Regions from separate parts of the Bradyrhizobium sp. 159 genome, predicted to be linked through region 1. Evidence: riboswitches for the same ligand, from Rfam matches in the RefSeq annotation. Region 1 holds a riboswitch; each other region holds the start of a gene.

Region 1 (5,368 bases):
GGCGGGAGCATCGGCCGGCATGAGCCAGCGATAACCGAACGCGCCGGCGGCGGCCGCGGCTACGGCCAGGATGAATGCGCTGGAAGTTCTCATCGTGCGCTCTCCCGCGCCAGAACGAAGGGATTGCCGACGAGCCCTTCGATGGTCGCAACGGCGACATGGTAGTTCTGCAACGCCTCCTGCTCGCGCAGGCGCGCCTGGGTGACGTTGGCCTGGGCATCCAGCACTTCGAGCAGAGAGAAGCGTCCGGCGCCGTAGCCCTGCTCGATCTCGTTGGCGGCAGCTTGGGCCTTGGGAATGCCGGAATCGCGCAGAATAGCGAGCTCCCCCAGCGAGCCCTGCACGGTATCGTAGGCCCGCCCCGCGACGACTAGGAGGGTGTTGCGGTTCGCCTCGCGCTCGGCTCGCGTTTTGGCCAGGCTTTCCTGGGCCGACAGGATATTGCCTTGGTTCTGATCGAACACCGGGATCGGGACCGACAGGGTCAGCCGGACCGCGTCGTCGTTGGTTTCGTTGAAATGCCGCCAGCCGGCGGCGAGACGGACGTCCGGGTAAGGCTTCAGCCGCGCCAGAAGAAGTTCGGCATTGCGCTGGGCGTAGACTGCATTCCACCTCACCAATTGCGGGTTCGCGTCGATGGCCGCGATCACTGCCTGGAACGACGGCGCCCGAGCGGTAGCATCCAGACGTCCGGAGACGCTGGCGAACTTCGGTGAGGTCTCCCCTATGAGCACCCCTAACTCGCGACGGGCGCTGGACAGGCTGGCTTTGGTGCGCTCGCGATCGGCCTTCACCAGGGCGGCGGCGACTTCGTCTCGGCAGGCGACGACGCGCCGGCGTCCACCCTGCGCTGGAGCAAGGGCGTCAGACGCTCGAGCGCGGCGACCTGCTCGTCCAGGATCTGGATGCGCCGCTGCAGCCCGAGCACGTTCAGGAACGCGATCGCCGTCTCGGCAAGGATCTGCAGGCGCACCGCCTTGCGTTCGATCGTGGCTCCTTCCACACCTGCCTGCCCGGCGGCGATGCGGGCCTCGCGCTTCCCGAAGAGCTCGAAGAGCTGGCTGATCTGCAGCGTCGTCTCGGCCGACTTGGTGCCGCGGTAGATACCGGATCCGAAAGAATTGTCCTGTTCGTAGGACAGTTCCGGATTGAGCAGTGCCCCCGCCTGGATGCGCTGGCCGGCGGCGATCCCGACGTCGCGCTCGGCAGCCGTCAGGCGCGGACTGGTCGCGAGCGCGCGCTGCAGCGCCGCTCCGAGGTTGAGGGTCTGCGAATGCGACACCGCGCAACCAGGGACTGACCAGCAACGCCGTCGCGCACGCGAAACGCGTGACGCACTTTGGAAACATGGTGAAAACCTGACGAAAGACGGATCTAGGGCGCGATGCGCCCAGCGGTCATTTCAGGTCAGGAATTTCGGGGGCGGTGGGTCGATTCCGGGCGGCAGACCGCGCCGAACGACCTGCAGCGTGGGTACCATCTCTATCGGGCGCATCACGGCTACCGCTGCAATCACTGGGGCCGGAACGGAGACGGAGAAGCAGCCGTGACAGTGATGGTCGGCCAAAGCGCCCTTGTCGGAATGGCCGATGCCCTTGTCGGCGAAGGAGACGACAACATTGGGCGACGAATTTGTGACATCCAGATCGCACACGCCGTGAAGCACGCCGGCGATCAGGTAGGTCGCGATCACAAATATGGTCATCGCACCGCGCAGCGAGCGCGGCAGGATACGGCCAAATCTGAAGGAAAGGGTCACTCGGGGTTCCGATCGATCGGGCGATGACCGGTACCATGCACTAGGCCGGGGTGTCGATCCGCAACAGTGTTACATCATTATGATCCGGGAACCGGGGGCTCAAGTCACGGGAGGGAACGCTTGACGGAATAGGCGGCAGCTCTGAGCTCCAGCTGCCTCGCGCACGGCAAGGGTGCCAAATAGTCCGAGAGGCTCGCGCGAAGCGTGGATCGATGCTGCATGCTCCCTCCTGTCGTGTATCGTGTCTGCTTGATGAAGTCGGCGATGCGGTCGGCCACGTCTTCCGCGGAAGAAATGATGTTGACCCGGCCGCCGCTCGAATCGACGGCGGTCCACTCAGGTCGATCCAGCGCCCGATCGTTCTACGTCGACAATGGAAAGCAGTTGCCGCTTTGGAAGGACTTGCCTCATTTCACGTACTGGCTGATCCCGATAGCTGTCGGGGTACCGTTCATCGTTCGTTCACTTCTATGGGCCCCGTTAGCGCGAGCTCGCGGCGGAATTCCCACGTGATTAGGGCAAGAGCGACGGCGCAGCAATTGAGGTCCGGACCCCAACGCCGATCGCGTTATCCTCGCGCGAAAGCCCGTGCACTCATCGGCACACGCAGGAAATCGGCAAACTACCCGCAGCAAGCTCCCTTGCCATTCTCTTGGATCGGTGGGCAAGGCACGGTGCCATAGGAGCAGAACACGCAGCAATTGCCCGATTTAGGCTTCAGCCGGGTGCCGCATCCGCGGCAATCGTAAAAGAATTGGCAAGCGTCGGTCGGCATCGTCTCAATGGATCGATGGCCGCATGACGGGCAAATGAGAGTGGATTCGACGTGCATGCCCTCTAACGTAGCATCGCGCGAGCCAGTTTCCAACGATCATCGCCTGGTTGATCCCGGAGGGCACCTTAACGGCAACGATACGAAGGATACGTGCGGAGCTTTGAACGGCATTGGAGTTGTCACCGACGTCGAACGTAGTGTGCGTCGTGATCGCGACCTCGTCGGCCTGTGCGCAAGCAGTAGACCTCACCACGCTCACCGCTGCAACCAATTCATAAGGGATCGACGCGTGATCTGACATGCCATCTCCCGCGGTGTCGAATCCTCGACTTGGCCTGATGATCGGCGCCACGCGCTGACTTCTGCCGCAGCGAAACATCCAATTGACAGCCGTTTGCAAATAAAACTAGGGTGACAACGACGGTTCTCCTTCGGGAGATCAATAGGGAATACGGTGCGGGGATCCCCCAACGCCGTGGCTGCCCCCGCAACTGTAAGCGGTGAGCCTTCGCCAAACGCCACTGGGCCTGCGGACCTGGGAAGGCGGCGAGAGGTAACGACCCGCGAGCCAGGAGACCTGCCGTCAGTCGTGGTCACACGCGAGCACATTGGGCGGGGTGTCCTGGTGGGTGTTGGGGCTGCCTTCTTCTTGAGGCAGCGGCCAAGCTGCGTTCGCGGTGACGTGCCACGTTATCGCGAGTCTGTTGATGACCTCCCGTACAATCTTCGCGCCGCGGTATCGCCGCGCGATTCTGCGCTCAGCTGCATTCTCCTGCCTGGTTTTGTCGACCGACGGCTGGGCACAGTCCGAAAGGACGGTCCAGACGCTCGACCCCGTTGTGGTGCAGTCGCCGGCAACGTCGCCGAGGGCCCAAAGCACCCGACGCAGTTCTGCGACCGCCAGCGCCGCGCGTTTGCGCCAGCAGCGCAACATAGCTGTCAATACCGGTACACAGGTTGCCGCGCCGACTGGTCCTGTCTTCGCCGCACCGACGCTCAACCTCACCGGCGCGAGCACGGCCGGCAGCCGGCTCGGCCTGACGCGACTGCAGACGCCAGCCAGCGTGGAGGTGATCTCCGCTGAAACCATCGCCGAACGCGGCCAGCAGAACATCCTCGACGCGGTGACGCAAAACGCCACCGGCTTCACGGCGAGCCCGGCACCGGGCAATGGCGGCGTCTCGTTCAATACCCGCGGCTTCACGGGCCTTGGCTCCGTCATGACGCTGTATGACGGCACCCAGCTCTATATCGGCGCCGGGACGGTGGCCTTTCCGTTCGACACCTGGTCGACCGAGCGCATCGAGGTGCTGCGCGGCCCTGCGTCGGTGATGTACGGCGCGGGCGCGGTCGGCGGCGCCATCAACGTGGTTTCAAAACTGCCATTGTGGGTCCCTCGCAATCAGGCCGAGATGTCGCTGGACAGCAACATGACCCGGCGAATTGCGGTGGACAGTGGCGGTCCGGTCAGCAAGGACGTCGCCTATCGGATCACCGCCTCCGGCAACATGTCGGATGGCTGGGTCGATCGCGACGACACCTCGAACGTCGCGCTTCATGCCGTGATCCAGATCAAGCAGAACGACGACGTCACCTGGACACTGTCCACGGACTACGGTGACCGCAACCCGTCGCGCTACTTCGGCACGCCGCTGATCAACGGCAGGCTCGATGAATCTCTCCGCTTCTAGAATTACAACGTCAGCGACAGCCACATCCGCTACCAGGATAGCTGGAACCAGGTGAAAACTGAATGGCAGGTGGCCGATGGAATTTCGGTTCAGAACACGCTTTACTATCTGAACTCCAAGCGACATTGGAAGGACGTCCAAGCTACGCCTATAACCCCGCCACCGGCCTGATCAACCGCAGCAGCTATATCGAGATTTTTCACGATCAGCAGCAGGTCGGCAATCGCATGGATGCGAAATTCCGCGGACATGTCCTTGGCATGGCCAATGAGTTCGTCGCAGGTTTCGACGTCAACAGCATCAATTTTACCTACACCAACAATTCACCTTACGGCGGCTCGTCGTCCGTCAACCCATTCAGTTTCGCTCCAGGCGTATTCAACAGCCCGAACCCCACAGTTCCCGGCTATGGCAGCGTAACCAACCAGTACGCGCTGTTTGCCGAGAACAGGCTGTCGGTCACCGAGCAACTGTCCTTGATTGCCGGCATACGTCAGGATGAACCGACAATCGCGCGCACCGACTATGTCTCGCCCGCCAACAGCTTCGAGAAATCGTTCTCTTCGACGACCTGGCGCGCCGGCGCCGTCTATGCACCGGTCAAGGATCTCGCTTTCTATGCCCAATATGCCACCGCGGCCGACCCGGTCGGAGGGCTCGTCTCACTGTCCTCCGCAAACAAGAACTTCGACCTGGCGACCGGCAAGCAGGTCGAAATCGGTGTCAAGCAATCGTTCTGGGGCGGCCGCGGCGAATGGACCCTGGCCGGCTATGAGATCGTGAAGAACAACCTGCTGGCACGCGATCCCAACATTCCGTCGCTGACCGTCCAGGTCGGCCAGCAGTCATCGCGCGGCGTCGAAGCGTCAGTCGGTTTCCTGCTCGATCATTGCTTGCGCATAGATGCCAATACCGCCTTCCTGCGCGCGAAATACGATGACTTCGTGCAGGCGGTGGGCGGCGGAAGCGTGAACTATGCCGGCAACGTACCGGTCAATGTGCCGCAGAACGTCTCCAATATCTGGGCGACCTGGGCCTTCGCACCGAACTGGTCGGCCAACGCAGGCGTGCAGATCGTCGGCAAGACCTATGCCGACAACGCCAACACGGTGACGCGCCCGGCCTACAACATTGTCAATGCCG
Region 2 (5,368 bases), on a different contig from region 1:
GCAGCACGGCGCCGTCGGCGCCATCGACGTCGAACCAGTTCTCGCCGCACAACGAGCGGTAGACCGGTGCACCCGGCATCATGGATCGGGCGGGGTAGCCGTCGTTGTCAGGAAGGACGGATGGTGGAGCGCAGCCGTCTGCAAAGCGCCCGGTCAGCCCCTGAATCTCGTGCACGTCAAGGAATCCCCGCGGTCCATCGCGCGGCGCATCCCCTGTCCTGATCAACGTCTGACGGCCGAGCGCCACCCGATCGCGCCGATAGACATTGCCGTTGAAGGCGAACCATTCGACCTCGCGAGCCAAGGCAGATATTGGCCACCGATCGAGCGATGAAGCATCCCGCCAATCCGGCGCTGCGTTCACCAGGCCGGCCTCAGTGGTGGTCAACTGCCCGCGCGAGAACAGTCGGCCGTGATCCATCGAGAGCCAGCCGCTGAAGATCCAGGTCAGCACGAAGACTGTCGCTGCCAAGCCGATCAAGTGATGCAAGGCGTGCCAGCCACGGTAAGGCGACGAGATCTGCCTCTTGCCAATCCTGATCCGCACAATCCCGAGCACCGTACCAAGTACAGCCGCGATCAGAGCCAGCAGCGATAGCGACCACACCAGCCGATCCCATAGCGCCCAGTCGCTTCTCAGAACGGTCGGATAGATCCAGTGCAGCACACTGCCGACAAGATTCCAGCCTCGCTCGCGCCGCGTCGTATCCAGGACGATCTCACCGGTGAGCGACGAGACGTAGACTTCCGTCCCGGCGGCATCGCCGAGGGCCACGCGCAACAAGGGTCGATGGCGATCGAATCCGTTCGGTACGCTCCACTGATCGACATCCGCACGGCCGACAATCCTCGCATGCGAGGCATCGATCTCGCGCGGGCGCGCATGAGCCTGCGCAATAGCCAGTGCGAGATCGGCGGATTTCACCGACGCGTCGTTCCCGTCGGCCGCGCGGATTGCGCGCTGACGCGATGGACCCGAGACGATGTAAACCGCGCCGTCGCTTCGCTGGATCAGCCGAACGCGCGTGGCATCCGCGATCCCGCTCGCGGCAGCGGCGCCGGCAACCGGTATTCTCGTCTCTTCGCGATCCAGCGGCACGAGTCCGGCAAATCGCTCCGCCTCCGTCAACGACGGGAACGGAACGAAGTGCATCACGATCCCGGTCGCGAACCACATCGCGAACAGCAGGCAGAAGGCGATCCCGAGCCAGCGGTGCAGCAGGACGATCGCACTCATCATCCGTCTAACACCTCACCATTTGAACGCCGCGGAGATTTCGTAGGTCCGCGGCGCGCCGAGCAGGATTTGGTCGGGGTAGAACGGATCGCCCCAGATCGCATACCGCTTGTCGGTTATATTGCGCACACGGAAGGTCAGGCGAGCCTGGTCGACCGCATTGAACACCGTCTTGGGAATGTCGACGAAGGCATAGACGTCGGCCACAGTGTAGGCCTTCATCGTCACCACGTTGGCATCGGTGTTGTAACGGTCGCCGACGTGACGGCCGGTGATGCCGAGCTCCACCGGCCAGGGCGTGAAGAAGCGATACGAAGCGCCGGCGTTGGCCACGATGCGCGGCACGTTCGGCGGCGTGTTGCCGGAGAATGAGCCGCCGGCAAAATTGTAGTCGGCATAGCGCGCATCGACAAAGGCGATGTTGCCCCAGAGACGCAGGGGCTCGATCGGGCGCACGGACGCCGCGAGTTCCACGCCCTTCGACTCCTGCCGTCCGGCGATATTCAACTGCATGCCGCCGGCCGCGGCGTAGACGTTCTTGCGCACAATGTCGTAGGCGGAAAAAGACCACTCCGCCCTGTTGTCCCAGAACAGATGCTTGACGCCGGTCTCATAAGTGCGCGCGGTCGTCAGTTCGAGCGGCTGGGTCGGCCCGAGCAGAAAGATGTTGTTGGCGGAGATATCAGCGCCGGTGGCGTACTGGCTGAAGAAGGTCAGGCCGGGCACGGCCTCCCAGGTGTAGCCGATGCGACCGGTGACCGGCGCCCAGTCTTTCGTGAACGGAAAGCCAGCCTTCTCCAGGCCGTTCTTATCGGTCGAGTTGCGGTCGAGCCCGATATGCTCGACGCGCAGGCCGCCGACCAGTGCGAAGGTACGTGTCAGCTTCAGCCGGTCCTCGAACGACAGCGCCTCATTGTCGATGCGCGCGGTTTGCTGCTGGATCGTGAGCGGGCCGTAAAAGCCGCGGTCGGGATTGACCAGCGAAACGGAATCGCCTGGGAAGTTTGCCGCACCCGGCCTGACGAAGTCGAGATAGCTTGACGACAACGTCGTGACCAGCCGGTTGTCGAAGCCTGCAATGTTCGTGTCCCAGATCAGGTCGGTGATGTTGCCCACCAGCCGCTGGCTGTGCGCGACATAGAAGCGTTCACGATCGACCATGTTCGTCGTGGAATTGAACGCCTCGATCTCGTTGTTGAACCAGGTCCGTTCTGCACCGTAGCCATATGCCTGGCTCTTCAGCGTCAGGTCCGGCGCGAGCTTCAGCTCGAAGCCACCGCGCAGCCACACCTCCTGGGCGGCGTTGCGATTGTCGAGGACGTTGTAATTGGTGTTGAAGGTGCGGTCGTCAATGGTGACGGCGCCGAGATTGCTTCCGTTGTAGTTGGAGACGTAATTGCCGGAGACGATCCCCGTCGTCGCGTGCGAGCCGCTGAAGGCGATCGGCACCAGCGGCGCGCCCCAATAGGCTTTGGAGCGGTCCTCCCTGTATTCGATTGCGCCCCAGATCTTGAGACTGTCCGAGATGCGGTAATTGAGCTGGCCGGACGTGCCGAACGTCTTGACGTTGGTGTCGTCGGCAAAGCCGTTGAGGGTGGAACGGCTGATGTCGACGCGATAGTCCAGGCCCTGCACGTTGGTGCTGCCACCCGAGCCATAGTGGACGCGGAACGAGTTCAGGGAATCCCAAGAGAAATCAGCCTCGTTCCGGACCGGTCCTGTATGCGGCTGCTTGGTGACGAAGTTGATGGCGCCGCCGGCAGCGCCCTCGCCTGAAATCAGCGAGGCCGGACCTTTCAGGAATTCAACGGCCTCCAGATTGGCGGTGTCTACGATCCGCGAGGTCATGTTCTGCGGACCGATCTTGATGCCGTTGTAGAGCGTGTTGATCTGGCTGTTGGTGAAGCCGCGCATGGAGAAGGCTGAAGGTTCAGCCGGATTGTCGCCGGAGGTGACGCCGACCGCGCCCTGCGCCACTTCGGAGACAGTGCGATAGCTCTGCTCGCGCATCGTCTCGGCCGAGATGACTTCGGCGGTCGCCGGCGTTTCACGCACGGTGAGGCCGAGCCGCGAGGCGCTTTCAGCCACAGCATTGCTGTTGAGCGGCGTTGGTGCCGCGGCGGCCGGCACGACAGGCTTGGGCGCTGCGGATGCAGTCGCTGGCCTGCGCGCCGTTGCACGGCGTGTGCCCTGCGCCTCCCGGCCCGCCGGCTTGGCCTGCTTGCGGGATTGGGCGGGCGACACCTCGACCGGCGGCAGCGACTCGCGGACCTGCTGCGCCCGGGCGGCAGATACATCGACGGCGGCCAGTGACGTAAGCGCCGCGGAGGCAAGCAGGAAGCGGTGCGGTCGTACAAAAAGGAGACAAGACACGGTTTTCGAAACCTCGGTATGACGTCAGTGGCACGTCACAGCGAACGAGGTCTCACCTTTGGCCTGTCAGCCCTTCGATGAAGCCGAATGTCTGTACTCCCCGACCGACATCTTCGCGTGTGACCACGGCTGACGGCAGGTCTCCTGGCTCGCGGGTCGTGACCGCTTCGTCGCCTTCCCGGGACCGAGGACCCAGTGGCTTCTGACGAAGGATTCACCGCTTACAGTTGCGGGGGCAGCCGCGGCATTGGGGACGAATTCCCCGCACCGCATTCCCTTTTCATCCCCTCTCGGGGAAACCGTCGCCAGCATCTAGGATTACGATCAAGACGGAGTCAATGTGCAAGCTGCGGCGTTATTGCCACAGCAACCAACTTCCTTGGAGACGAGCATGGAAGGCGAGACCTTCCTCTGGCTGATACGGCATGCGCCGGTCGATGGCGTCACAGGGACGATCCATGCCGCCGATGCCCCGGCCGATCTTCGCGATCGCGCGCAGCTAGAGGCACTGCGGCAGTCTCTGCCGAGAGGCGCGGCGAGCCATGCGAGCCCAGCGCGGCGCACGATCGAGACCGCGCATGCGCTGGGACTCGCGCCCGAGCTGATCCCCGAATTCGGGGAACAGGATTTCGGCGCATGGACCGGCCGTCGGCATGACGAGATCGGCGCGGCCGGGGACGAGGCCTATGCGCAATTCTGGAGCGATCCGGCGCGCGGACGTCCGCCGGGCGGCGAGAGCTTTGCGGATCAGGTCGCGCGCGTCCGGCTTGGGCTCTCGCGGATCGGCGCGGTCTCCGCAACGCTCGTCGTGCATTCCGGCACGATCCGCGCCGCGCTGTGCATCGCGCTGGATCTGACGCCGCACGCCGCCTTGCGCTTCGTGATCGATCCGCTGTCGCTCACCCGGATCGACCGGCTCGCCACTGGGTGGCGCGTCGTCTCCGTCAATCAGCGGATGGCCTGAGCCCGATCAGGCCGGGCGATCCGGCACATTGGCTTGCGCAAAAGTCGCCATCCCGTTGTGGAGCGCGCAAGCCGACCGCACCAGCGGCAACGCGATCGCAGCGCCGGAGCCCTCACCGAGCCGGAGATCGAGGCTGATCAGCGGCTGCACGTTCAGCGCACGCAGCACCAGCCGATGCCCCTGCTCCGCCGATTGATGCGACGGCAGCAGGAACGGCCGGCACGATGGGTTGATCTGCACCGCCACCAGCGCCGCGACCGACACGATGAATCCGTCGATCAATACGGGAAGGCGGCGTTGCGCCGCCGCGATGATAGCGCCGCAGATCGCCGCGATCTCGAGACCGCCGACGGCACACAAGATGTGTTCGGGCGAAGCCCCCGCAATACCGTGGCGCGCAATCGCGGCATCGATCACCCGCGCCTTGTGCGCGCGGCCGGCCGCGTCGATTCCGGTGCCGCTGCCCGCGATTTCCTCGGCGCTGATGCCGAGCAGACTCGCCGCAATGGCCGCCGAGACCGTGGTGTTGCCAATGCCCATCTCGCCGAAGATCACCAGATCAGGCCGGCCGACTTCCGCGCGCGCAACCGCGCGCTGGCCGGCCGCGAAGGCGAATGCCAGTTCCGCCGGCTCAAGTGCAGCTTCCTCGCTGAAATCGCGCGTGCCGCTCCGCGGCTTGTCGGTGACGACGCCCGCCATCTGTTCCTGCGCCAGCGTGCCGGCGTCGACCACCTCCAGGCTGGAGCCAAGCTCACGCGCCAGCACTGAGATCGCGGCGCCACCGGACGCAAAAT
Region 3 (5,368 bases), on a different contig from region 1:
GCGATCTGGTGTGGACGGCCCGGGTAGTTCGAAAGCACGATCGCCAGACGCTTCTTGGCGGCCGGCGTCTCGGCGAGCCGCCGCCAGGCCGCAACCCGTGCGGCGACGGCCTTCACCCGCTCCTCGTCAGCGCGATGCGCAAGATGGGAGAACTGCAGATCGGGATCGCGCTCCGCAGCGGATTTGAAGCTCACCACGCCCGCGAACAAGCGGCCATCGACCTCGGGCAGCACCACATGCATCGCGAGGTCGCCCGGCGAGAGGCCGCGCAGCGAGGTAGCCCAATCCTCGCGCCGTGCCGTCGAGAGCGCAACCTGGAACACCGGACACGGGGCTACGTCAAACGGCGTCGTGCCATCGTCGCCTACGGCCGAGAACGCCGTCGCATTGACGATCGCCGTAGGAGGATCTCGCGCGAGATGCGCGCGCAGCCAATCGGCGACGGCCGCGGCTTTCAGCGAGGTGACGAAGACACCATAGGCACCAAAACCCTTCTCGCGCAGCGCGGCGATCAAGGCATCGACCGGCCCGGTGTCCGCAGCGGTGAGATAGGAGCGATAGAACGTCACCAGCGCGTGCGGCTTCCCCTCGCCGCCCGTCGGCGCAGCAATGACGCCGCGCGCGGGATCATAAAATCCCGTCTCGGGCACATTCATTTCGCCGACGACTGGCCCGGCATAGAGGCCCGAGGCCAGCGCGAGCTGCGCGATCGCGGCTTGGGCCGCGACCGGGCCGCCGGTGTCACAGAGCACCTTGAGCCGGCGCAGGGTCGAGACCGGCAAGGTCGAATACGCGTCGAGCCGCGTATCGTCACGGCCGTCGGCCGGCAGCACGGCCAGCACGATGTTGCGGTCCTTAGCAAGTTGCTGGAGCGTCGCGAGACCATACGGCCAATAGGATTCACCGCCGATCAGACGTACCAGAATGCCACGCGCATGGGAGAGCGTGCGCTCGATATAGGTGTCGACCGAGAGCGGATGACGCAGTTCCGCAAGATTTGCGAGCCGCAGCGACGGCAGGCTGGTACGGCCGCGCCGCCAGCCGGCCGCAAACGCGGCAAGATCGGAATCCGAATATGAGAGCACCACGAGATCGGCCGGGTCCTGGCCGATGTCCCTTGGCGTCGCGGTCTCCTCAAGACCGCGGCTCTCGCGGAAAACGACGTGCATCAGGTTGCTAGCCCTGACCTGATCGCGGCCTCGTCAATATCGCCGTGCTCGCCAATCACGACGAGTTTCGATTGCCTGACACCTGCGCCCCAGGGCTTGTCGAACTGGTGGCGCACACGCTCGCCGACCGCCTGCAGCAAGAGGCGCATCGGCTTGCCCGCGATTGCGATATAGCCTTTGACGCGCAGCACGTTCTGCTCGCGCGCTAGGCGCTGAACGGAGGCGACCAGCGCATCGATATCGGCAACTTCCGGCAGGTCGATCACGACGGAGGCAAAATCGTCATGCTCATGCTCCTCCTCGCCGTCGTGATGCGAGGGACGCGCGGCAAGATCGCTCTCGGCGGCGGCGCCGAGACCGAGGATGACGCGCGCATCGATCGCGCCGTCGGTGATGGGAAGCATCGGCACGCGGCGCGGCATCTCGGCGGTGATCGCCGCCTTGGCGGCTTCTATCCCTGAGCTGCCGGCAAGATCGGCCTTGGTCAGCAGCACGATGTCGGCGCAGGCGATCTGGTCCTCGAACACTTCCGACAGCGGCGTCTCGTGGTCGAGATTGTCGTCCGCCGCGCGCTGCGCTTCGACTGCAATCGGGTCCGGCGCGAAGCGGCCAGCAGCGACAGCCTCTGCATCGGCCAGCGCAATCACGCCATCGACAGTGATGCGCGAGCGGATCTCCGGCCAGTCAAAGGCCTTCAGCAGCGGTTTTGGCAACGCCAGGCCCGAGGTCTCGATCAGGATGTGATCGGGCTTCACGGGGCGTGCCAGCAATTGCTCCATGGCCGGAATGAAATCGTCAGCGACGGTGCAGCAGATGCAGCCATTGGCGAGCTCGATGATGTTCTCCTCCGGGCAATTGGCAGCAGCGCACGACTTCAAAATCTCGCCGTCGACGCCCTCGCTGCCGAACTCGTTGACGAGCACGGCGAGCTTCTTGCCGCCGGCATTGGCGAGCAGATGCTGGATCAGCGTCGTCTTGCCGGAGCCGAGAAAACCGGTGATCACAGTGACCGGGACTTTTGCGAGCGAATTCATTCGGCGGCCTCCGGCACGACGGCAAGGGGGGGAATGCGGGCAAGCGACTGCTTGCGGAAGATTTCGGGACGGCTGCGCCAGGGCACGAGGCCGTCGGGCGCGGCCGCATACGCCGCAGCGCCCGCGACCACGTCGCGCGCATTCGTCTCCGACAGGCGGCCATAGACATAGGACCAGCGACCCGGCGCACTCAGCGCGACCGAGCAGCCCTGGCTACAGGCAGAGAGGCATTCGACCGGAACCACATTGACGCCGTCGGGCACGCCGGCGTCCAGGATCGCGCCATGCAACCGCTTGCCCGGCGTGACGTCGCCTTCGCCAAGCGTCTCGCCGGCACGGCAGGTAATGCAGACGTGAAGTGTGACCGTCATCGCCTCTTCCAGAATAACAGCGGGAGGCGAAGAGGCGCACGGACCATTGTGAGAGGCCCGTTTCCCCGTCGCGGAACACCCCGTCCGCCGGTCCAAAATCGTCCGCGCTGGCAGGTCTCCCGGCTTGCGGAGCAGGGCTTTTGCCCTTCGATCCCCGCCTTCCCGATCCCGTTAGGGGTCAGTGGCTTCGGGCATCTCTCCGGTCACGGTCGCGGGGGCGGCTGCATTTTGGACCCAAATCTTGCCAATTCGGACCCTATCGCATTCCCTCTTCGCCTGTCATAGGACAGGAACCAGCGCAGACCCACCATTTGCCGGTGGCCGCCACTTGTCAAGCCGAAGGACCGGATACGATGACGCCTGAACCGGATATCCAAACGGGCGAGGAAACCGACGCCCGCCACGCCGCGAAAATGGCAAAGAAGAAGGCCGCCCGCGACGAGATCATGGCGACCAAGAGCGGCGAAAAAGGCCTCGTTATCGTCCACACCGGCGCCGGCAAAGGCAAGTCGTCCTCGGCCTTCGGCATGATCGTCCGCTGCGTCGCCCATGGCTTGCCCTGCGCGGTGGTGCAGTTCATCAAGGGCGCCTGGGACACCGGCGAGCGCCGCCTGCTCACTGGCCATTTCGGCGACCTCTGCCAATTCCACGCCATGGGCGAAGGTTTCACCTGGGAGACGCAGGACCGCGCCCGCGACATCGCCGCCGCGCGCGCCGGCTGGGACAAGGCCAAGGAGCTGATTCGCGATCCTGCCTTGCGCATGGTCGTGCTCGACGAGATCAACATCGCGCTGCGCTATGACTATCTCGACATCGCCGAGGTGGTCGAATTCCTGACGACGCAAAAGCCGCCGATGACGCATGTCGTGCTCACCGGGCGCAACGCAAAGGACGAATTGATCGAGATCGCCGATCTCGTTACCGAGATGACGCTGGTCAAGCATCCCTTCCGGTCCGGCATCAAGGCGCAAGCCGGCGTCGAGTTCTGATACGATCTCGCCATGGCGCGCGCGCTGATGATCCAGGGGGCCGGCTCGGACGTGGGCAAGTCGCTCATCGTCGCGGGCCTTGCGCGCGCCTTCATGCGGCGCGGCCTGCGCGTGCTCCCTTTTAAGCCGCAGAACATGTCGAACAATGCCGCCGTCACCGTCGACGGCGGCGAGATCGGCCGCGCCCAGGCGCTTCAGGCGCTCGCCGCTCGCGTCGAGCCGCACACCGACATGAACCCGGTGCTGCTCAAGCCGGAGACCGATGTCGGCGCGCAGGTCATCGTCCATGGCAAGCGCATCGCAACGGTGCGTGCGCGCGATTATGCGGCGATGAAGCCCTCGCTGATGGGCGCCGTGCTGGAGAGTTTCGCGCGCTTGAAGACGCGCGCCGATCTGGTGCTGGTCGAAGGCGCGGGCAGCCCGGCCGAGGTGAATTTGCGAAAGGCCGACATCGCCAATATGGGCTTTGCGCGCAAGGCCAACGTGCCGGTCGTGCTGGTCGGCGACATCGACCGCGGCGGCGTCATCGCCCAGCTTGTCGGCATCAGGACGGTCATCGACCCTGACGATGCCGCGATGATCCAGGGCTTCGTCATCAACAAGTTCCGCGGCGACCCCACGCTGTTCGATGACGGCTACCGGCTGATCGAAGCGAAAACCGCATGGCGCGGCTTTGGCGTGCTGCCCTGGTTCGCGCGCGCCGGCGAGCTGCCGGCCGAGGACGCGCTGGGCCTGCGCGACGCGCGCAAGCCGGGCCAATGCAAGATCGCCTGCCTCGCCCTGTCGCGGATCGCCAATTTCGACGATCTCGATCCGCTCAAGCTCGAACCCGGCGTCGATCTCGTCATGGTGCGTCCGGGCGAAGCAATCCCCGGCGATGTGAGGCTGGTCATCATCCCCGGTTCAAAATCCACTCGTGGCGATCTCGCCTTCCTGCGAGCACAGGGCTGGGACATTGATCTCGTGGCGCATCACCGCCGGGGCGGCCATGTGCTCGGGCTCTGCGGCGGCTATCAAATGCTCGGACACAGCGTTGCCGACCCTGACGGCATCGAGGGACCTGCGGGCGACACGCCGGGTCTCGGGCTGCTCGACGTGACAACGGTGATGAGGCCGCAGAAGACGCTGACACGCGTCTCCGCCTTGCACGCCGCCACCGACCAGGCGATCGAGGCCTACGAGATCCACATCGGCCACACCGACGGGCCCGATCGCGCGCGGCCATTTGCGAAACTGAACGGCAAGCCGGAAGGCGCGATCTCGCGCGATGGCCGCGTCCAGGGCAGCTATCTGCACGGCCTGTTCACGTCGGATGATTTCCGCAAGGCATATCTGGCAAAGCTCGATATTCCCGCGGGTAACGAGCCCTATCATGCCAGGATCGAGAGCGCGCTCGATGCCCTCGCCGATCACATCGAAAGGCATCTCGACGTCGAAGGCCTGCTCGCGTTAGCCCGCTAGCACCTCGGCAAGGCGCGTCCATTCGGATTCGCTGCCGGGAAGCCCGAGGCGCAGCCATGCCGGCTCTCGCGCGAAAACGCGCGACCAGATCTGGGCGCGCGCGAGCTTTTCCTGCGCGGCCAGCGCGTTAGGTGTCTGGTAAAGACGAAACAACGGCGTGCCGCCGATAAGCGTCCAGCCTTGCGACTGCGCCATGGCGTCGAGCCGAACACAGTCGCGTGCGAGCCGCGCTGAGGTAGCCTCAGCCCAGGCATCGTCGCGCAAGGCGCGGCAACCGATCGCGATCGCCGCTCCCGAGACCGGCCATGGACCCGACATCGACGCAAGCTTGCCGATATCCGCCG
Region 4 (5,368 bases), on a different contig from region 1:
CGAGGTCGATCAACATCGTTATGACCTTAAGGCGCCGATCGACTCCGAGAAGCCCTCGAAGGGCTCTGCAGGATATCTAAAGCGACGTCACTTCGAAGCCGAAGAGACGGTCTCGATGCGACGAGATCGGTCCGGAGATCCTGAAGACGTGCGAGAAGCTCGGCATCCGCTTGGCCGTGGTCACCATGCACGCGTGCATGAGCCTAGGGTCATAGCAGGATCCCCGCCGCCCGCGCTCTCGCCGCTTACTCCAGTTTCGCAAGTCAGCGTGCATCCTGAGGTCCGGAACTGTTCCTGCGATGTCGCGCAGGCCAACGTCCAGGCTGCACTACTCGCCAGCGGCGACGGAAACAACGAAGGCGCGCCAAAGTCGCTCAGCACGTAAGTGCTTGGCGCACCGAGGAGATCATCTTGACCAACGCCACGGAGGCGATCGAGCTCGCGGCTCGTCGCGGGGTCCGCCGAACACAGGCAGTCCGACCTGATCATCCGTGCGATCCTGGAGCAATCCCGGCCTTGGCAACCCTAAGGAGCCTCATGGCGCTGTGTTCAAGCGGATGTCGGCCGAGCATGATCGCAACTTCCTCACGGGCGAGTTCGAGAAGCTGCTGACGGAAAAGACCAGGCTTGTCGCGATCACGCAGATGTCGAAGCGCCCAGCGCGTTCGTTCTGCTCGCGTTAGCTCACGACTACGCCAAGAGGGTGTTGAGCGGACGCATTCATAAGCGGAGGCTTCACAGATCCACGCGTTTTTACCAGGCCGGGAGTAAGACCGTTGTGCCCTAACTGGTACAGCTGGCAATCGCTTGGGCAATATCGCGGCAACACTTAGTAGGTTGACGGATCGATCCTCGTGCGTCTAATGCCAGCCGTCGTGGTCTTCGGATTTCGTTTGATCCGGAGCTAAGAGGGAAGCCGGTGCAATGCCGGCGCTGCCCCCGCAACTGTAAGCGGCGAGCCGCTGTCCAACGAAGTCACTGAAGCCATGCGGCTTCGGGAAGGCCGGACAGCAGCGACGACCCGCGAGCCAGGAGACCTGCCTCGACAATATATCGTCCACGGGCGGGGTGTCCCGGTGTGCGCCAAGCAGCTGTCGCTCACGCGATATTCGCTGCATGCGTCCGCCATGGCCTTTGCCCCAATTATGGGGTCTGATCTATGTCTATTCTTTCGCTTCCCGTTGCCACATTGGGGACGTCACGCATCGGCCCACGACGCGAACTCAAGTTCGCGCTCGAGAGCTACTGGGCGGGAAACTCCAGCGAAGCCGAGCTCCTCGAGGCGGGGAGTGGACTTCGTGCCGCTAATTGGGCACGGCAGAAATCCTGCGGTGTGACGGTCATTCCTTCGAATGACTTCTCGCTCTACGATCAGGTGCTCGATACCAGCGTAATGGTCGGAGCCATTCCCGACGTCTACGGCTGGACCGAAGGTGCTGTGTCGCTCAAGACCTACTTCGCCATGGCACGTGGCGCTCAGGACGGTGATCACACTCAGCATGGGCCAGGCGTAGCCGCACAGGAAATGACGAAGTGGTTCGATACCAACTACCACTACATGGTGCCGGAATTTCACCAGGATCAGATCTTTAAGTATTCCTCTCGAAAGCCGATCGAGGAATATGAGGAGGCAAAAAGCCTCGGCTACCAAACGCGCCCCGTCCTAGTTGGCCCAGTCACTTTCCTGAAGCTCGGCAAAAGCGCAAATCCCGCATTCAATCCGCTGTCGCTGCTTGATAGGCTCCTCCCAGTCTATGTCGATGTGCTCCGCGAACTAGCCTCGTGCGGTGCTGAATGGGTTCAGCTCGACGAGCCATGCCTGGTGATGGACATCGACGAAGCGTCGCGGGCGGCTGTCCGCCGGGCCTATGCTCATTTCGCAAAGGTTGTGCCGGCCCTTAAAATCATGCTGGCCACTTATTTCGGCGCTATCGGCGACAATCTTGAAACAGCCCTTGCCTTGCCCGTTGCCGGGCTTCATGTCGATCTGGTTCGGGCACCCGACCAGTTGGACGCAATTGTCGCCACAGCCCGCAGAGATCTCGTGGTCTCGCTAGGCGTGGTTGATGGTCGCAACGTCTGGCGCTCCAATCTTGCGGCGCTGCTCGACCAACTTGCCCCTTTGGTCAAAAAGCTGGGCAGGGACCGTGTTCAGATTGCTCCTTCCTGCTCGCTGCTTCATGTTCCGATCGACATTGAGCTAGAGACCGATCTCGATCCCAATCTGAAGACGTGGCTGGCGTTCTCAGTTCAGAAGTTCAAGGAACTTTCGATATTGGGCAAAGCGCTGGCCGGCCATGCTGCCGAGGTGGCCGATGAACTTGCGCTTTCCGAGGACGCAGCCGTGACCCGCGAAACATCGCCCGAGATCCACAATGCGAATGTCGCCGGACGAATGGCCGCGATCGACGATAGCATGCGTCGCCGTCGCAATGCGTTCACCCAGCGTGCCGACGTCCAGCGGGTCGCGTTCGCATTGCCGATGTTTCCAACGACAACCATCGGGTCCTTCCCGCAAACGGTCGACGTCCGGAATGCGCGTGCGGCTCATGCGCGGGGAGCGCTGAATGACGCGCAGTACGAGCAGCTTCTGAAAGCGGAGACAGCCCGTACCGTGCAGTGGCAGGAAGATATCGGCCTGGACGTGCTCGTACACGGTGAGTTCGAGCGCAATGACATGGTTCAATACTTTGCCGAGCAGCTGTTGGGATTCGCTTTCACCAAGCACGGCTGGGTTCAGTCTTATGGGTCGCGGTACGTTCGTCCGCCTATCCTGTTCGGAGATGTCTCCCGGCCGAAGCCGATGACCGTTGAATGGTGGCGCTTCGCGCAGTCTCTGACTAAGAAACCCGTCAAGGCTATGCTGACCGGACCGGTGACGATCCTGAACTGGTCGTTTGTCCGCGACGACATCTCGCGGAGCGAGACATGCCGTCAGATCGCTCTTGCGATCCGAGATGAGGTGATCGATCTTGAGGCGGCTGGAGCGACCATGATCCAGATCGACGAGGCTGCGTTGCGCGAGGGATTGCCGCTACGCAAATCGCAGTGGAGGAACTATCTCGATTGGGCAGTGGACAGCTTCCGCGTTTGCTCGTCCTCTGTCGCCGACGGAACTCAGATCCATACCCACATGTGCTATTCCGAGTTCAACGAAATCATCGATGCGATCGCAGCAATGGATGCTGACGTCATTTCAATCGAGACGTCCCGTTCTAAGATGGAATTGCTCGAGGCCTTCAAGAGCTACAAATATCCCAATGAGATCGGGCCCGGCGTCTATGACATTCATTCACCGCGCATTCCCGCAGCGGCGGAAATCAAGCAGCTGATTGTGTTGGCGCGGCAGCGAGTTTCCGATCGGCAGCTCTGGATCAATCCCGACTGCGGACTGAAAACTCGAAGCTGGGAGGAGGTGCGTCCCGCGCTCGTCAATATGGTGGCCGCCGCACGCGAGTTGCGGGCTGAGCCATGATGGTGCGGAGCGTTTCGCCAACGCGTTTGTGAATAAGATGCACGCGCTTTGGGGGCTTACGATGTCCTTGCGAGCTCCCAAAGTTCCCAGTGCCTGGGAATGCCGGCCGGCGCCGGCGGAGGCCGTCGCATACAGCCGGCGACAAGCTCGGTTCTCGATCCGACGGCGGACAGCATGCCGGCGATGCCCGATCAGGTCACATATTCCGAACATTATCGCCCGACGCGAAGCACAGCGCTATTTTTCATTTATCCATCGCGTGTGCGTCCCATCACAACAATCTATTTTACGGTCCTTACGGAACGTCATACGAAATTCACGCCCTGGCACGCCCTTCGGGAGAGGTAATCGAGCGTTGTTGGTTTTGGGGACGTGCCAAATGCTGCTGCGCGACGGCAAACTGCCGCTTGTGTTCAGGGCACGGCAGCCAAACCGGATGCGCGCAGGATCCCAGCTCGATCAAGGCACTGCCGTCCCAACCGGACAGCGGGCGAGTGGTGGAAAGTCGTGAAGTTTCCGACAGGGGCGGAAGGCAAACGGCTCCAGATTTCACGCGGAGTGATATCCGTTCCTCCTTGTTTGACGGCGAATGCCCTCGCCGAAAATCGATCGCCGGTAAGTCCTCCCTACCGGCGAAAGCTGGTGCGATGCGCAAAGCAGCGTCCTTCCTGCGTGACTTTCGCCCGGCCTCCGGAGGAGGCCGGTTTTTTTGGTGCGCCAGGCATGGCGCGGACCGCCGTGACTGGCGCGTTCGGCCGGAGTGCTGTCCGTTCGATGACTTGGAGGTCAGAGTCCTTCCTGGGCATCATCAACTTCTTGATGTGCAGCAATTCAAAGAAGTTATGCTCTTTCAGAGTGTTGCGCTGGCTCCGACTGTGTAACAATGGGGTGTAACATTGCTGTTCAGGGTTGTTCGGCCGATGCGCCGGACGGGTCTCGCTTTCCTGCGGGCATTCAGCTGGCTATTCCGCTCGGTGATGATTTCGTTTTTGTGACGCCTAGCGAGAGCGCAGGCCGTTCGATTTCCCCTCCGCACCCCGGACAGAGCCCCCCGAAGCGAAGTCGCGCATGGAGTCGCCGTGGCCAATCTAGAGGGTGTTTGGCAGGCCGTCCGCGATGACGCTCCCATGCATCCGACCCACCGCCAAGCGACAGCCTTAGCAGGCGAACTCTAGCGTCTGGGCGGACAGCGAGAGCCGCGCCCGGAGTGTCGCCATGGTTCACGCGCCCGGTGTCGGCTGGACGCCGGACACTGAGAGTCACGACGAGCAGGAAGCTCACTGGACGGCCGTAACGGAGATGTGGGAGAGGGCCGGCCAAACAATTAGAGAAGCTGCTCGGGCCCATCGTGGACCGCCTCTTGCTGACCAAGGGCATCCGCGGCGTGGACAGCGAATCGCGCGCTCTCTTGCTCACCGCCTTTTGATGGCGCTGAGGGACGCGTTCGCAAGCCGGCACCGCAACGCTGGCGGAGACTATTCGTCCGACCCCAAGGCCGGCCTTTGGCGCCCGTGGAAGCGACCACGGACACGTGCCAAGCGCTTGATGCAACGTGGGCTCGATCCGGGGTGGGCATGGCGGTCGACCTTCAACGGCCGCGGCCCATGGTGGAATGCCGGGGCCAGCCACATGAACGATGCTTATCGCACCGCCTTCTTCGTGCACCTCTCTGCTGTTCCTCATTGGACTGCACCGCCATGTCAATCGTGCTTGACGAACCGCCGTATACGGGTCCGTACGTACGGTGGTGTGGGAGGGGGAGGCCGCGAGGCTTCCTCCTACCCGATCGCTTGGTTATGAGTGACACCACGGGATCATTCATTTTAACGTCATTGCGGGACGCCGGGTTCTTGCGCCGCATCTGTTCTCATTCGGCAAGACATGAGGCCGGTG

The links. Region 1 has a riboswitch for cobalamin ahead of IVA96_RS20320 (TonB-dependent receptor plug domain-containing protein). Riboswitches for the same ligand answer to the same signal wherever they lie in the genome.
Region 2: another riboswitch for cobalamin. It lies ahead of IVA96_RS03290 (TonB-dependent receptor); the one in region 1 lies ahead of IVA96_RS20320 (TonB-dependent receptor plug domain-containing protein).
Region 3: another riboswitch for cobalamin. It lies ahead of IVA96_RS03375 (DUF1636 domain-containing protein); the one in region 1 lies ahead of IVA96_RS20320 (TonB-dependent receptor plug domain-containing protein).
Region 4: another riboswitch for cobalamin. It lies ahead of metE (5-methyltetrahydropteroyltriglutamate--homocysteine S-methyltransferase); the one in region 1 lies ahead of IVA96_RS20320 (TonB-dependent receptor plug domain-containing protein).

What each region holds. Positions count from the first base shown of each region.
Region 1 covers NZ_JADPKE010000072.1:26,678-32,045, reverse strand. Annotated here, with positions in the region: partial or broken gene ihpB (divalent metal ion exporter adaptor subunit IhpB) at 1-93, opposite strand, end outside; partial or broken gene ihpA (divalent metal ion exporter subunit IhpA) at 90-1,349, opposite strand; gene IVA96_RS20330 (hypothetical protein) at 1,403-1,759, opposite strand; gene IVA96_RS20325 (GDCCVxC domain-containing (seleno)protein) at 2,382-2,591, opposite strand; cobalamin riboswitch at 2,939-3,134, shown strand; gene IVA96_RS20320 (TonB-dependent receptor plug domain-containing protein) at 3,242-4,225, shown strand; gene IVA96_RS20315 (TonB-dependent receptor) at 4,351-5,368, shown strand, end outside.
Region 2 covers NZ_JADPKE010000018.1:190,044-195,411, forward strand. Annotated here, with positions in the region: gene IVA96_RS03285 (PepSY domain-containing protein) at 1-1,240, opposite strand, end outside; gene IVA96_RS03290 (TonB-dependent receptor) at 1,253-3,610, opposite strand; cobalamin riboswitch at 3,727-3,929, opposite strand; gene IVA96_RS03295 (histidine phosphatase family protein) at 4,002-4,574, shown strand; gene cobT (nicotinate-nucleotide--dimethylbenzimidazole phosphoribosyltransferase) at 4,581-5,368, opposite strand, start outside.
Region 3 covers NZ_JADPKE010000018.1:207,880-213,247, forward strand. Annotated here, with positions in the region: gene cobN (cobaltochelatase subunit CobN) at 1-1,169, opposite strand, end outside; gene cobW (cobalamin biosynthesis protein CobW) at 1,169-2,203, opposite strand; gene IVA96_RS03375 (DUF1636 domain-containing protein) at 2,200-2,574, opposite strand; cobalamin riboswitch at 2,666-2,887, opposite strand; gene cobO (cob(I)yrinic acid a,c-diamide adenosyltransferase) at 2,928-3,563, shown strand; gene IVA96_RS03385 (cobyric acid synthase) at 3,576-5,024, shown strand; gene cobD (threonine-phosphate decarboxylase CobD) at 5,013-5,368, opposite strand, start outside.
Region 4 covers NZ_JADPKE010000081.1:20,451-25,818, forward strand. Annotated here, with positions in the region: gene IVA96_RS21650 (hypothetical protein) at 546-683, shown strand; cobalamin riboswitch at 860-1,060, shown strand; gene metE (5-methyltetrahydropteroyltriglutamate--homocysteine S-methyltransferase) at 1,160-3,475, shown strand.